3 linked regions of the Pyrococcus horikoshii OT3 genome follow. Each later gene encodes a partner of the first gene's protein in a complex. Links are inferred from orthologs where the notes say so. Each region holds a gene or a part of one and is shown on either strand. Other genes may lie near its edges. The genes, in order: eif2g, PH_RS02850 and PH_RS04535.

Region 1 (4,390 bases):
GCCAAGGGCACTTGGAAAACCTTATATAAAGGAATAGTTCAATCTAGCATTCCTTCGATTTCAAGTTTCTTTTTTTGCCTAAGGAATATAACAGGGACTCCAGCTTCTCTGAGCCTTTTCCTTAGCGTTCTATCATTAGTACATATTATCACGTTATCATGTGTTATTGCATATTCATAGAGAAGCTCATCCGTAGACTTTGACAAGAATTCTCCTATGTAAATCTTTGGAAATCTCTCCGCTATCTTCAATGCTATCCTTGCTGCCAATAAGTCCCTTCCCTTTACCTTTCCTTCTCTTATTATTGTATTTATCTCATCAATTACCACGTTAGGGATTGCTATTTGGTACTTAACATCAAGTATCCTGGATAGTTCAGATATTATGTCAACGCCGAACTGTCCGGGAATGAACAGGAAGTTTGTGTCTGGTATTACAAGCCAAACTTTCCTCATTTTAATTCCCTAAAAGTTAAAATAAAAGCGAAAAATAAAAATGTTCTCAAATTTCCTCTAGTTTTATATCTTGAAGTTCATAAGCTCCATATATCTCGATGTTCTCTCCAGTTTTTGGATCCTTAGACGAAAACCACCCTTCAACGCTTAGGGGAATAAATATTTCAGGTGCAAATTTCCCGTTTCCACTGAGCTTTATACCCTCTGGTTCTCCAGAATACTTCCATTCAGCGTTTATAACTCTGAATGTCACTCCCGAAAAGGTAATCTCTCCATCTGGTCTAGTTTCCCATTCCCAGCTGTGTGTACCGTCGCTCCATGTTCCCTGTTGGGGCACTAGAACGTTTTTATCACTCCATGCACTCCATAAAGCTAAGTTAACCATGGCGGCCCAGCCCATGTAAAGGTTATTCAAGTCATCGTTTAACTCTTTCATCCATTCGCTATTCCCGTTAATGTATGGAAATAATCCTTTTTTATATGGAGTTGGGTTGATTACTGTAAATTTCTTACCCCTGTACTCAAATTCAACTCCAACGAACCTTTCCTCTCCACCCATTGGAGAGAAAATTCCTGACCATCCAATATCCCAGGGGTAGATGAACATATCTTGGGATTCATTTGTCAACCAGAACCTAAATATTAACTTATCCTCCATGTTAACTGAATTAATGGGAGTAACTGTAGTCTCGTATTCATAGACGTTTTTCTTCCCTAAATCTACTTTTTCTCCGCTTAGTCCTATCCCAAATACTTGAATCTTAGTTCTTTTCACATTCTTTTCTATCGTATATTCGTAAGTCTCAGAATCCGATGAAGGTCTTACTTTATAGCTGAGTCTGTACCCTATTATCTTGTACTCTGCTCCATTCTTCCTTACTGTGCTGTACTCCCAGGGTTTCCAATAAGCCTCTTCAATAGAGGTTTGAGTTTCTGGAGAAGTTGGGGCTGGAGTTTCCGTTGCAGTTTCTGTGGGGGATGTTTGCTCTTGAGTTTGCGTCTCTAAGGGGGTTTGTGTAGTTGTCGGAGAATTCTTAGAGGATGTTGGGCTTTCTCCTCCGATACATCCTACAATGGCAACTCCTAAGAGAAGGAGAGCCATCGTAAATGCAAGGAATTTTTTCATTCTAATTTCCTCCACGTTCTCCACAATAAAAGAAAGGTTGGCCGTTATTGTATATAAAGCTTGCCAATTTAAAATTCTTCATATATTCCAAAGGAAAGGAGGGAGAGATCATAGTTACTCCTTGATAATACCATAACCTATCAATCTCCACCTTGATCCTATCTGTCTACTTATTGCTACCCTGTCTCCAGGTTCTGCACATACGGGAATCTGAAGCTTAACCTCAATTTCATCTTTCCCTAGGTTTGTAACTAGTCCCATGGTTCTAGCGGTTCCGACGTTCAGCAGGAGTACCTCTTTCCTTTTTATGGGTTCAACTCTAAGTTCCTGCTCGGTCCCGACGACTCTCTCAAGTAGGTGTACCTCTAATCTTAGGCTATCCCAAACTGGTGGTAATTTTCCAGGCTTACCCACGACGTTTCCTGCCATGAGATCGCCCTTAGTTAAATACGGATCTAGCTTTGTTCCAACTCCAACAAGTCCTCCTGGATATGCTTCTTCTACGAACTGTCCTCCAGCCTGTAGGGAAACTATTTCAGTTGTTATTGGTTCGTACCTTATCCTTCCATGTTCCTCATATGGAATTCCTGGTCTAATCTCTATCTCATCCCCGACCTTTAACTTTCCCTGAACTATGGAACCTCCTAAAACGCCACCTACAAGCTTTTCTGGGGGAGTTCCTGGTTTGTTTACATCAAAACTCCTCAAAACTAGCATTTTTGGTGGCTTATTAGGATCCCTCTTCGGCGTCGGAATAAAATCCTCAATGGCTTTGACTAGAACGTCTATGTTGGCCCCGTGCAGGGCTGAAATTGGAATTATGGGTGCATTCTCAGCTACAGTTCCCTTTATAAACTCTTTTATTTGCCTATAATTTTCAAGGGCTTTCTCCTTATCGACAAGCTCTATTTTGTTTTGGGCTATTATTATGTTCTTTTGCCCAATTATTTGAAGTGCCATTAAATGCTCCCTAGTCTGGGGCCTTGGACAGGGTTCATTTGCTGCGATAACTAAAATAGCTCCATCCATGAGTGATGCTCCTGCAAGCATCGTCGTCATCAAAGCTTCATGCCCAGGAGCATCTATGAAGGAAACCCTCCTTACAAATTCTGTTTCATGCCCGCAGTATGGACAAACTGGGGAGGTAGAGTACCTCCCACAATTCGGACACCTTCTTATCTCTGCATCTGCAAATCCTATCTTTATCGTAATTCCTCTCCTCAGCTCTTCACTATGGGTATCTGTCCAAACGCCTGTTAAGGCCTTAGTTAGTGTTGTTTTACCGTGGTCAACGTGACCAACCATTCCAATATTTACCTCAGCTTGCCTTGTTTTTCTCCTCTCTCCCATACCTCCTCGCCTCCAGAAGTGTTTGTTGATCCGTAGTTTAAAGAGTTTATTGTAAATTGAAGGGAAGAAAAGGAGGTCAATGCTTTATAAATCTTCCCTCAACTCCCGTCCCCTGGGGATCTACATCATCCCTCATGATGAGTACTACCCTGCTGGGCTCATATTCATCTTCTATGTGGTAACCTGGGAGATGCTTAACCAATGCTTCAGCGAACTCCCTTATATCTTGATGACTTGGCATATTGTTTATTGTAAGCCTGTTCCTAGAGTATCCAACGAACATGTAAGCCTTAGCCTCAACGAACATTGGTCTTGCCTTGAGTATTAATTTTGCATATTTCTCTGGACTGTGCATATTTTCCCCCTTGACGAGGGTTAGCCTTACCACCGTTCTTGTGGGTAAATCCCTCATAAGTTCCAGGAATCTCAGTATTCTCTCCCACCCATCCGGTATCATGGGAATATTAACTGAGTTGTACGTCTCTATATCTGGAGCAGTTATCGAAACATAAAGCTGAGTTGGTAACTTGTCCTCCTTTATCATCTCCTCCAATCTTTCGGGGATTGTTCCATTTGTGACTATAAAGGTTGTAAATCCTCTCTTATGGAATTCCTCTACGAGATCTCCCATGTAGGGATAAAGCATTGGTTCCCCCGAGAGGCTTATCGCCGCGTGGGTTGGATTCCAGGCCTCTTCAAACTTCTTCTTGTCAACCTTTGGATTTCCCTTGTATCCTATTAGGAGTTTCCTCTGGGCCTTTATGCTCTCCTCAACTATGAACGCTGGGTCATCCCATGGCTGTGGAAGCTCCGTTCCTAGGAAGTTCTCCATAGGTCTCCAGCAGAATATACAGTTGTGAGTGCACCATGCAAGAACAGGGGTCATTTGTAAGCATCTGTGGGAGTGTATCCCATAGAATTTCTGCTTGTAGCAGAACCTCCCTTCGGTTAGGCTCTTCTTTAGCCAGTGACATAGCTTAACTCCACTATGCCTTCCGACTATTTCATAATGCTGTTTTCTGAAGAGTTCAGCAACTTCTTTTGGCATGTTTGGATTAGCTTGAACCGTAATCTTACCAGGCTTTATAGTTATCATCTCCATCACCCCTACTTTCGGCTCGCCTAACGTGAATTGCTTAAAAGATTTTAAAAAGTTATTTGATGAAGAAAAATTTGAGAACTCGCCTCTTAAAGCATTTAAGAATTTTTCTGGAGTTCTATAATCCTCACAATTTGTTAAAATCCAGCTTTTTGGCAAATTCTGTCAATTGCCTCTTCTCATAATTTAATAAGCCTTTTTAAGTTCTGTTTTTGGTTTCTCATTTAAGTTGTTACAAATTTCGTTGAACTTTATCCCCATGTTTAATGATTCCAAACAATCTTCTCCCATTCCTCAAATTTCAAAAATGAGTATGGAATTTTGAGCATATATTTCTTCAGCTAAGAAATTAATTTTACA
Region 2 (4,399 bases), 960 kb from region 1 along the record:
AGAGATAAGCGAGGAAGGGATCAGCTATGCACCATGCTTCAGGAAGGTCGAGACGTTCAAAGACGGGAAGATAGTTGAATCACCAATTAGAAGGGTTTGGAAACTGAGAGCTCCGAAGAAGCTCGTGAGGATAAAAACGGAGAATGGAAGGAGCATAGCCCTAACCAGGGAGACCAAGTTACTAACGATAAATGATGGAGAATTATCCTGGGTTGAGGCCGGGGAGGTTAAGGTAGGAACATACGTGGGAACGGTAAAAAGTGAAAAAGACGTGATTCCAGGGGCTGGAAAGACAATAAGGGATGTTTCAAAACTCTACAATATGGAAATGGAAGTTAAGGATTACTTAACCAGGGAAGAAGTGAGAAAAGCCATTGAAAAGCTTGAAGAAATTATGAATCCAATGAATATCAAGATTCCTGGGGTGCAAGAAAGTTACGAAGAGCTGTTAAGGAAGCTTGAAACTACCAACGACGAGAGGGTTAGGAACGAGACATTGATCCTCCTAAGTGACGTTAGCGATGCCCACGAGCTCGCCAAGGAAAAAATCGAGAAGATCAAAGAGATCGTGAACTCGGAAGTTCACTGGGAGAAAGTCACTGAAGTAGGGGAAGTAGATGGGGTTGAATACGTCTATGACCTTACCGTAGAGGGAAGCCACAACTTTGTAGCCAACGGATTCATAGTCCACAACACAGCTGCTGTAGTTAGGGATGAGTTCACGGGAGGATGGGTTCTAGAAGCTGGGGCTTTAGTTCTTGCAGATGGGGGCTACGCATTGATAGATGAGCTCGACAAGATGAGCGATAGGGATAGAAGTGTAATCCACGAAGCCCTGGAGCAGCAAACGATAAGCCTATCGAAGGCCGGCATAACGGCAACGCTAAACGCTAGAACGACGGTTATAGCTGCTGCAAATCCGAAGCACGGAAGGTTTAACAGAATGAAGAGGGTGTCAGAGCAAATAGATCTTCCTCCAACGTTGCTGAGCAGGTTCGACTTAATCTTCGTCCTCATGGATGAGCCGGACGAAAAGGTAGACAGCGAGATCGCTAGGCATATATTAAAGGTTAGAAGGGGAGAGAGCGAGGTCGTAACTCCAAAGATACCGCACGAGTTGCTTAGGAAGTACATAGCTTATGCCAGGAAGAACATTCATCCAGTTATAAGCGAAGAAGCCATGGAAGAAATTGAGAAGTACTATGTGAAGATGAGGAGGAGCGCGAAGAAAAGTAGTGGGGATGAGATAAAGCCAATTCCGATAACTGCTAGGCAACTAGAGGCCCTGATAAGGCTAAGCGAAGCCCACGCTAGGATGAGGCTCAGCCCGATAGTTACGAGGGAAGATGCAAGGGAAGCCATAAAGCTCATGGAGTACACGCTCAAGCAAATAGCCGTCGATGAAGCCGGTCAGCTCGACGTTACGATACTTGAAGTTGGGCAGAGCGCGAGGAAGCTTAGCAAAGTAGAGAGAATACTTGATATAGTAGAAAAGCTAGAGAGGACAAGCGAGAAGGGTGCAAAGATTGATGATATCCTCGAGGAAGCTGCAAAGTTTGGAATAGAGAAGAGTGAAGCGAGGGAAATACTCGAAAAGCTACTGGAGAAGGGCCAGATTTATATGCCCGAGAACGGCTACTACAAAACCGTCTAATTTATATAACTCCAGGAGGAACTTTAAACGGAGGTGAGCTAAATGGAGATAGACTATTACGATTACGAAAAGCTACTTGAGAAAGCCTATGAGGAGCTACCTGAGAACGTTAAGCATCACAAGTCACGTTTTGAGGTTCCTGGGGCCTTAGTGACGATAGAGGGAAACAAGACGATAATAGAGAACTTCAAGGATATAGCTGAAGCCTTAAACAGGGATCCACAGCATCTGCTGAAGTTCCTGCTTAGGGAGATAGCCACCGCAGGAACGCTCGAGGGGAAGAGGGTGGTTTTGCAGGGTAGGTTCACCCCATATCTAATAGCCAACAAGTTGAAGAAGTACATAAAAGAGTACGTCATATGCCCGGTATGTGGAAGCCCAGATACAAAAATCATTAAAAGGGACAGGTTCTACTTCCTCAAGTGCGAAGCCTGCGGTGCGGAAACGCCAATTCAGCATCTCTAGCGGGATGATGACTTTGCCGAGTGCTGAGCTGGTGATGAGTAAACAGTCGTCTGACTTTCCCTTTATTTTCTTAGAATAATATAACATAGCTTGAAATTGACATTGTGATTTCTCATAGGATGTCAAGGAAAATTGATTCTGATACATTCCAAAGTGCCAATGCAGTCATCTTTTCTCTCGAAAGTTCTGGGCTTCTATATCCGAGTTAACAAGCTTGTACATTGTGAAAACCGCGAAAAACAGCAAAATCAAGAAAAAGAGAATATAAACAAATGTCCTTGTTCTTATCTTTAAAGGGACTTTCAGTTACCATTACAAACTCACCCCAAGACCCCGTTTTTAATCTTTCCCACTATAATGGGCCCCACAAAGTCCCATACTATTTTTGCTGCCCTTGGAAGTTCCAGTAATTCTCCAAGCACAATTGTCACAGCCACGTTAACTCCCACATCGCATATGTCCTGGTTTTATATTTATTATGTCAAGGCCGGTGAATGTAAGGTCTCTTTCGAGAGTTGTTAGTCCAGCATGTGCTGTATTTTCAAAGGTTATTATCCCAGTCTCAGACCGTTCTGGTCAGCCGTGATTTGCGTGAAGTTTGTGAATATCATCACGGCTGACCTTTCACCCTCCCTTCTTCATCGGGTGACCTTCGGGGGGAACGGTAACGTCATGGCAATTCGAAGTACTCCTCTAACTTGCATTGTACTCTTTTCTCCTGTATTTGATTTCTTCAAGTTCTTTAATTTCCATGTGGAGCCATAGGGTTGGGATTGCATATACTAACGCTAGTGGTGTTTTATACAGTATTACGAGGAGCAGTGAGGGTATGTATAAGGCTAGCGTACATAGTTTATTAGTAGTGTTACATGTCCTCTTGAAGAGTCCTACCAGGAGAAGGCATCCCAAGAGGGCTAGGAATCCTATTTCAGGCTTTAAGAGTAGTAAGAGGCCTGAAAGTATCATGTAAGGAAAGGAGTATAATTCGCCTACCTAGTAATCCCAAAATAATCTAATGCTTATTAGTGCTGTAAGGAGCCATAAGAGGAACGAGACTCCTATTGGCCACAACGCCTCAGTAGATTCAGTTTTTACAGCAAGATAGAACACTAATACTATTGCACTTAGAGAAGGAAAACTTCGCTTTGGCGAAGCTATAAAAGCCAGTAACCCAAGCACACTCCAAAAAATAATAGAAACAAACTCCAACCCATCTTTCAACCACCCATAACATTATTATTGTCAAATTCGTCTGGAAATTCCTCCACTCCAAGTTCAAGCATAAATATTATTATTTTTATATGCTGTCATATGATAATTGAGTTTTGCTTATCCTGGACGTTCATCCAACAGTATAAAGCGAATAAAGTGTATGTCAACGAAACAAGGATGTATTTATAGAGGAAGCTCCAACACAAGAGAATAAGGCCCACATAGTAGGATGTAATCAAGCTTTGTTTGTTATTCTTCTCTAGGTGGTGAGTGATAATTACAGTAATTATGCTAACGAAAAATCCCCATATTATGAGCTTTCCTATGTCTCCGGACGTATGGAGGGCTATTAGAAACACAATGAGGGCCAAGGCAGGATAATCAAGAAACTTGCCTGATTTGAAGTGCTGTTGTACATTAGGGGATGGTTTAGCTAGAATCATTGTTACTGTCCATAAGAAGACTCCTATCCCAGTATAACCCCACCACTGTGAATCATACCTCTTAACTTGATAAACTGAGTATCCAATAATAAAGAGATTTAACGTGATTATAAATTTAAAAAGAAAGGAAGAAGACACTCTTATCATTTCCTCTCAACCTCCTATCACGTTGTTGTTATCCCCATCTGAAGGCGTTGGAGCTCTAATCCAATTGATAATACCCCTAGCAGTCAAGAACCAACAAACCCTAAGAATTTTGATCCTACTCTTGCAACTTTTCCCAACATCCCACTGGCTACGATCTCTAACTGTCCAGCATGGCTGGCGACTTCCTCTAGTGCGGAGACCCCAACGCCTGTTACTTTCACGGCGGTTTCAAGGTCCTCAATAGTAGATGAATCACCAGAACTTACCGTAATTGCATCGGTTATGGTAATGCTCTCATTAAACTCGGCCTTGACAAGGTATGAGTATCCTACAAGCCTATCTTTATATGATCCAGTAGATAGCCAGGGCCGCTCTCCAAAGTAGTAGTTTGCTAGCTCGTCGTTTATTGTTATGGTGATCGTTAAATCGTCCTGCATGTTTGTTGGGGTTAGGGTTATTGTTTTTTCTTTCACTATCA
Region 3 (4,281 bases), 620 kb from region 1 along the record:
ATGACTTGAAAGTTTATATTATCTACAATTTCACTCTCATAATCTTCATATGTTGATGCCAGCCACTCGATCACGATCTTGTCTTGAAGGTTAACTAGGAGGAGGTAACCATCATATGTCACGAGATCCTCATCGAGTCCAAAGATCACGTCACTCTCGTAAAATTCTCCCTCTTCATGTATTCCGTAGTAATCCTCAATTCTTGGCTCCTCATACTCCTCAAGAAGCTCAATCAGGCCGTTAGTATTTACAGCTATCTTCTTTATCTCCCTCCCAAAGTAGTTAAGCGAGAATGGAAGCTCATAAATGAAGTAGCCATCATCCTCCCTCATTATAACGTTTCCATCTCTAAGGTATTCTCCGTAGGTTGCCTCAGTTGCACTTTCAATGTACTCACTTAAGTTCATCCATGTAAATGAGATCTCACTAACATTTGGGGCCTCGATAGGGGAGAAAACTGAAAACGTTAGGTTACAAGACCCAGCATCATATAGCGTTGCGTTGATAACTACACTGTCTCCAGCGAGATAATAGTCAGCAAATACTTTAGTATCTTTACTACCTTCCCCTAGCGCCCAAGGTGGTATTAAAGAAATAAAAAGGATGAGCGTTAAGATTAACCCCTTAATATTTATCATTTTCCTTTACCTCCATTGACTTCTCAATCTGAAGAACGAGAAACTTTTCTTCAGCCCTAAGAACCTTGAGGACAGTTTCCCTATCTACCCCCGTAGAATGAATTATGTACTCTACAAGCTCTTCACCAATCTCCCTAAGCAATATGATCCACCAAAAAATTATAGGAAGAAGTAGGAAATATGATGTGGGTTTGAAGAAAATAATCAAACCCAGGAATTAGAGGTATCCCCTATCCTCCTCTTCATGGGTTGGCCTAGGTAGTTGTTGCTCCATTATAGTCCTTTGCATTTCCTCAACCTTTCTGAGTATCTCTTCCGTTTCTTTAGCCCTCTCCTCCAATGCGGTCATGTCTATTTCAAGTCCAAGTATCTTTGCTACTGCTGTCAGAACGGCCTTTGCGGCCTTCGCATCAACTATGTATCCCAAGCTCTCACCGAGCAGGCTTATCCCGAACATGCCTCTTAACTTCCCTATCCCCAAAAGAAGACCTGCAGCACCTACTATGGCCCCTCCCTCATCTTCCCTCCACATGACGTTTACTTTGCAATCCTTCAGTTTCTCTTGATAATATGAGATTAAATCCGGGTGCGTAACCGCCGCTAAAACTCTAGGTTCGCCCTGAAGCTCTGGAACTTGATAACCGCCCATGGTTATTATCTCCCTCGTCCCAAATTCCTGGACAAAGTCGAGCATTTTTCCGGCCACTTCGAAGTGGCCGTAGCTATCGGTAGGAGGAACCTGGGTATCCCCCGTGACGATTATCAAATCCCTATGCTCATCGTCAGGGCTCTTCCAGTAGTAAAATTCATTCTTCATCAACTCAACTATCGAGCCTTTCCTAATCAAAACCTGATGCATGAAGTGCGGTGAATACAGTTCCGCAAACTTCTTAGCCTTTAACTCTTGAATTAAATGCTCAGCAGCAAGTTTTCCAACCAATCCAATCCCAGGAAGACCCTCTATAAAGACCGGATCATAAATATCTGGCCTCTCATGAACAACAATTATGGTTTCCTTCATTTTTCCTTCCTCCCAATTCCTAGGAGTTCTCTCTTTAACCTCCTCCTATATTCTCCATATGGATCTTCAGGTGAGAACCTTGGTGGATGTGCTACTTTAGTCTTTTCCCCGCACACTGGGCATATCTCTTTAAGGGTATACCTCCCACATCTAGGGCACTTCCTTATTCTAAACCTCATCTCCCTTCACTTCTTTCTCTTCTTAACCTTCCTTATTCTCTTCTCCTTCCTCAACAAAGTTGCCTCTCCACCTGCTTGCTTTATAACCCTAAGTATCTCCTCCGCTATATCCTCGAGAACTTCTTCGGCCTTGTAGTAGTCTGGGGCCGTGATGTCTATCCTATACCTCGGTGCTCCTTGATATGTGAACTTAACTTCAATATCTTTCTCCTTGTTAGCTCTATCCCTGGCCCTTATCAAAGCTTCCTTTATTATCTCAACTCCGTTTGGCTTTGGAACGGTTATCTCAAATTCTGCATCTATAGTTACAGTTGGAACCTCAACGTAGTTCTCCACTATCTCCTTAAGAACGGGTAACCATTCATCAGGAACATGACCTTTTAAAACTTCAATTCCATCCTTTGCAGCATCTTCAAACGCTGCATAGACCTCTCCCCATTCTTCTTCCAGCGGAACCCAAACCTCCCTCCACGCAGCTTCAAAATCTTTTCCAAGCTTCTCCGCTGCGAGTCTTAGTAAGTTCTCAGCTTTCTGAGCTCTCTTAAACTCCTGTAGCTTTGCCTTCCTCTGTTGCTGTGTAACTCTTCTGAGACTTAGATCTATATGACCCTTCCTTGGATCAACCCTGATAACCTTGGCAACAACTTTCTGTCCCTCTTTGAGGTAGTCTCTAATGTTCCTAACCCACGTCGAGGCCACTTCGCTTATGTGCATGAACGCTTCCTTCCCAGGATACTCATCAAGCTCGAGGAATGCTCCATAATTATGAATCCTCTTGACAGTAGCGACTACAAACTCACCCTCCTCCGGATATTCCCTGGCCTTTCTTGGCATTGTCTCACCTCCAAGAAGTGCATCCAATGAACATCCTTTTAAAGTTGCCCCTTAAAATTCCCTTGATGATAATTGAAAAAGCCAGAGAAATCCTAGAAAAGCACCCTCTTTGCAATCACTGTCTCGGAAGGATGTTTGCTAAGCTAGGAAAAGGAACCAACGAGGAAAGGGGAAAGGCCATAAGGCTGATTCTTAGCATGGAGCTTAATAGGGAAGTTAAAGAACCAGAGAACTGCGAACTCTGTCAAGGAATTTTCCGAAGAATGAATGAACTTTTAGATTTGGTGAGGAACGCCGTTGAAGATTATGAATTCCAGACCTTTCAGATAGGTTCCAGGTTTCCCAAGGATATTCTAGAAAAAGAGAAAAAGATCTGGGAGGAGTTCGGAATAACAACTGGGGAACCAATTAATAGAGAATTCAATAGAGAACTGGGAAAATTATTTGCAAAGGTCACAGGAAAAATTCCGAATAGGGAGAGGCCTGATATAGTTATAATCGTTGAACCATTCTCAAGCAAAGTTGAGCTACAAGTTAATCCAATCTATGTAGCAGGTAGGTATAGAAAGCTCGTAAGGGGAATTCCCCAAACTCCTGCCCCTGGTTTTGAGGAGAGCATAGCAACCATAATCTGCAGGGTTTTTAAGAAGAACTTTAGGGGAAAGTGTATCTTTAAGGGGGCCGGAAGGGAGGATGTTGACGTGAGAACCCTTGGAAGGGGAAGACCCTTCGTCGTTGAAATCAAAAAGCCAAGGAAGAGAAAGGTAGATTTAAAATTGATAGAGGAGGAAATAAATTCCTCAGGGAAAGTAGAAGTTCTTGAGCTTAAATTTATAACGCCCGAAGAGTCCGAGAAGATTCTAACAGCCAGGCACAAAAAGATATACGAAGCATTGGTTTACGTTAAGGATGGGGTAAGTGCGGAGGAAGTAGAAAAGGTCGTCAAATCTCTCAAAGGTTCTGAGATAAAGCAGAGAACTCCTAGAAGAGTCCTTAATAGTAGGGCCGACATCGTTAGAGTGAGAAGGGTGTATAATGTCAGTGGAGAATACATCGACGAGCATCATTTTAAGCTAAAATTGGTGACCGACGGTGGCCTTTACATAAAGGAGCTTATATCCGGAGATAAAGGAAGGACTAAGCCTTCAGTATCTGAAATATTGGGGAAAGAAGCTTGGTGTGAGATATTGGACGTTCTAGATGTTTTAGATGGTGATGAAAATGTTGAGGGAGATAGTTGAAAGCTTTGAAGATCTAGTAGTTATTGATAAGCCCGTCAAGAAAGAGCTTGAACTGACTAAATTCCTTTTAAAATACAAGGATAAGCCCGTTCTCTTTAAGGATGTTGAAGGATGGGAGGTCGCTGGAAACCTCTGGTCGAGCAGGGAGAGGATAGCTAAGTTCCTTAACACGGATAATAAAGGGCTTTTAGAGCTTCTCTACGAAGCTATGGAAAAGCCAAAACCATTCTCGGTTGTTGAGAAAGCAGAATTCCTGAAGAATAGGGAGAAAGTTAACCTGCTCGAGCTTCCAATACCCAAGTATTACCCAAAAGATGGTGGCCCCTATCTCACGTCTGCAATGGTGATAGCTAAGAAGGAATTCGTGA

Evidence for each region.
Region 2: the proteins of eif2g (region 1) and PH_RS02850 are in contact, whole or in part, in a crystal structure (PDB 2QMU), measured with the Saccharolobus solfataricus proteins. The link is inferred for Pyrococcus horikoshii OT3 from one-to-one orthologs. Residues at the interface, in WP_009988771.1 of Saccharolobus solfataricus: Trp33, Pro65, Glu66, Gln148, Val151, Asp152, Val154, Ser155, Lys156, Ala159, Leu160, Tyr163, Arg164, Lys167, Ile180, Ile181, Pro182, Val183, Ser184, Leu186, His187, Ile189, Asn190, Asp192, Ser193; in WP_231918336.1 of Saccharolobus solfataricus: Met1, Leu2, Arg4, Leu5, Tyr6, Lys8, Leu9, Pro10, Ile106, Lys108, Lys109, Glu110, Lys111.
Region 3: the proteins of eif2g (region 1) and PH_RS04535 are in contact, whole or in part, in a crystal structure (PDB 3CW2), measured with the Saccharolobus solfataricus proteins. The link is inferred for Pyrococcus horikoshii OT3 from one-to-one orthologs. Residues at the interface, in WP_009988771.1 of Saccharolobus solfataricus: Asp222, Lys225, Pro226, Gly227, Thr228, Gln229, Phe230, Asn231, Leu233, Lys234, Gly235, Leu259, Phe273, Thr274, Lys275, Tyr300, Leu301, Asp302, Pro303, Ser304, Leu305, Lys307; in WP_009989173.1 of Saccharolobus solfataricus: Val185, Arg186, Thr187, Asn188, Glu189, Pro190, Leu191, Gly192, Val193, Glu194, Ile196, Lys197, Ile200, Ser201, Leu204, Ile217, Lys218, Ile219, Tyr220, Thr221, Ile222, Gly223, Ala224, Pro225, Tyr227.

Annotation. Positions count from the first base shown.
Region 1 is NC_000961.1:1,498,101-1,502,490, reverse strand. What follows is about bases 814-3,739. They hold eif2g (translation initiation factor IF-2 subunit gamma), read right to left. Parts: upstream 2,932-3,739; coding sequence 1,696-2,931; downstream 814-1,695. Other genes in these bases: twy1 (4-demethylwyosine synthase TYW1), read right to left, coding at 3,008-3,739; PH_RS08055 (hypothetical protein), read right to left, coding at 814-1,605. In the rest of the region: PH_RS08065 (ABC transporter permease), read left to right, coding at 1-37; PH_RS08060 (PIN domain-containing protein), read right to left, coding at 39-455; more of PH_RS08055, read right to left, coding at 502-813; more of twy1, read right to left, coding at 3,740-4,027. UniProt on the Methanocaldococcus jannaschii protein: eIF-2 functions in the early steps of protein synthesis by forming a ternary complex with GTP and initiator tRNA.
Region 2 is NC_000961.1:542,365-546,763, reverse strand. What follows is about bases 473-3,407. They hold PH_RS02850 (translation initiation factor IF-2 subunit beta), read left to right. Parts: upstream 473-1,696; coding sequence 1,697-2,119; downstream 2,120-3,407. Other genes in these bases: PH_RS02845 (hypothetical protein), read right to left, coding at 2,813-3,085; PH_RS02855 (ATP-binding protein), read left to right, coding at 473-1,654. Outside these bases: more of PH_RS02855, read left to right, coding at 1-472; PH_RS02835 (hypothetical protein), read right to left, coding at 4,005-4,399. UniProt on the Methanocaldococcus jannaschii protein: eIF-2 functions in the early steps of protein synthesis by forming a ternary complex with GTP and initiator tRNA.
Region 3 is NC_000961.1:873,409-877,689, forward strand. What follows is about bases 759-3,575. They hold PH_RS04535 (translation initiation factor IF-2 subunit alpha), read right to left. Parts: upstream 2,673-3,575; coding sequence 1,845-2,672; downstream 759-1,844. Other genes in these bases: PH_RS09885 (hypothetical protein), read right to left, coding at 759-780; PH_RS04525 (proteasome assembly chaperone family protein), read right to left, coding at 856-1,659; PH_RS04530 (RNA-protein complex protein Nop10), read right to left, coding at 1,656-1,838; PH_RS04540 (tRNA pseudouridine(54/55) synthase Pus10), read left to right, coding at 2,738-3,575. Outside these bases: PH_RS04520 (CARDB domain-containing protein), read right to left, coding at 1-638; more of PH_RS09885, read right to left, coding at 625-758; more of PH_RS04540, read left to right, coding at 3,576-3,913; PH_RS04545 (UbiD family decarboxylase), read left to right, coding at 3,894-4,281. UniProt on the Methanocaldococcus jannaschii protein: eIF-2 functions in the early steps of protein synthesis by forming a ternary complex with GTP and initiator tRNA.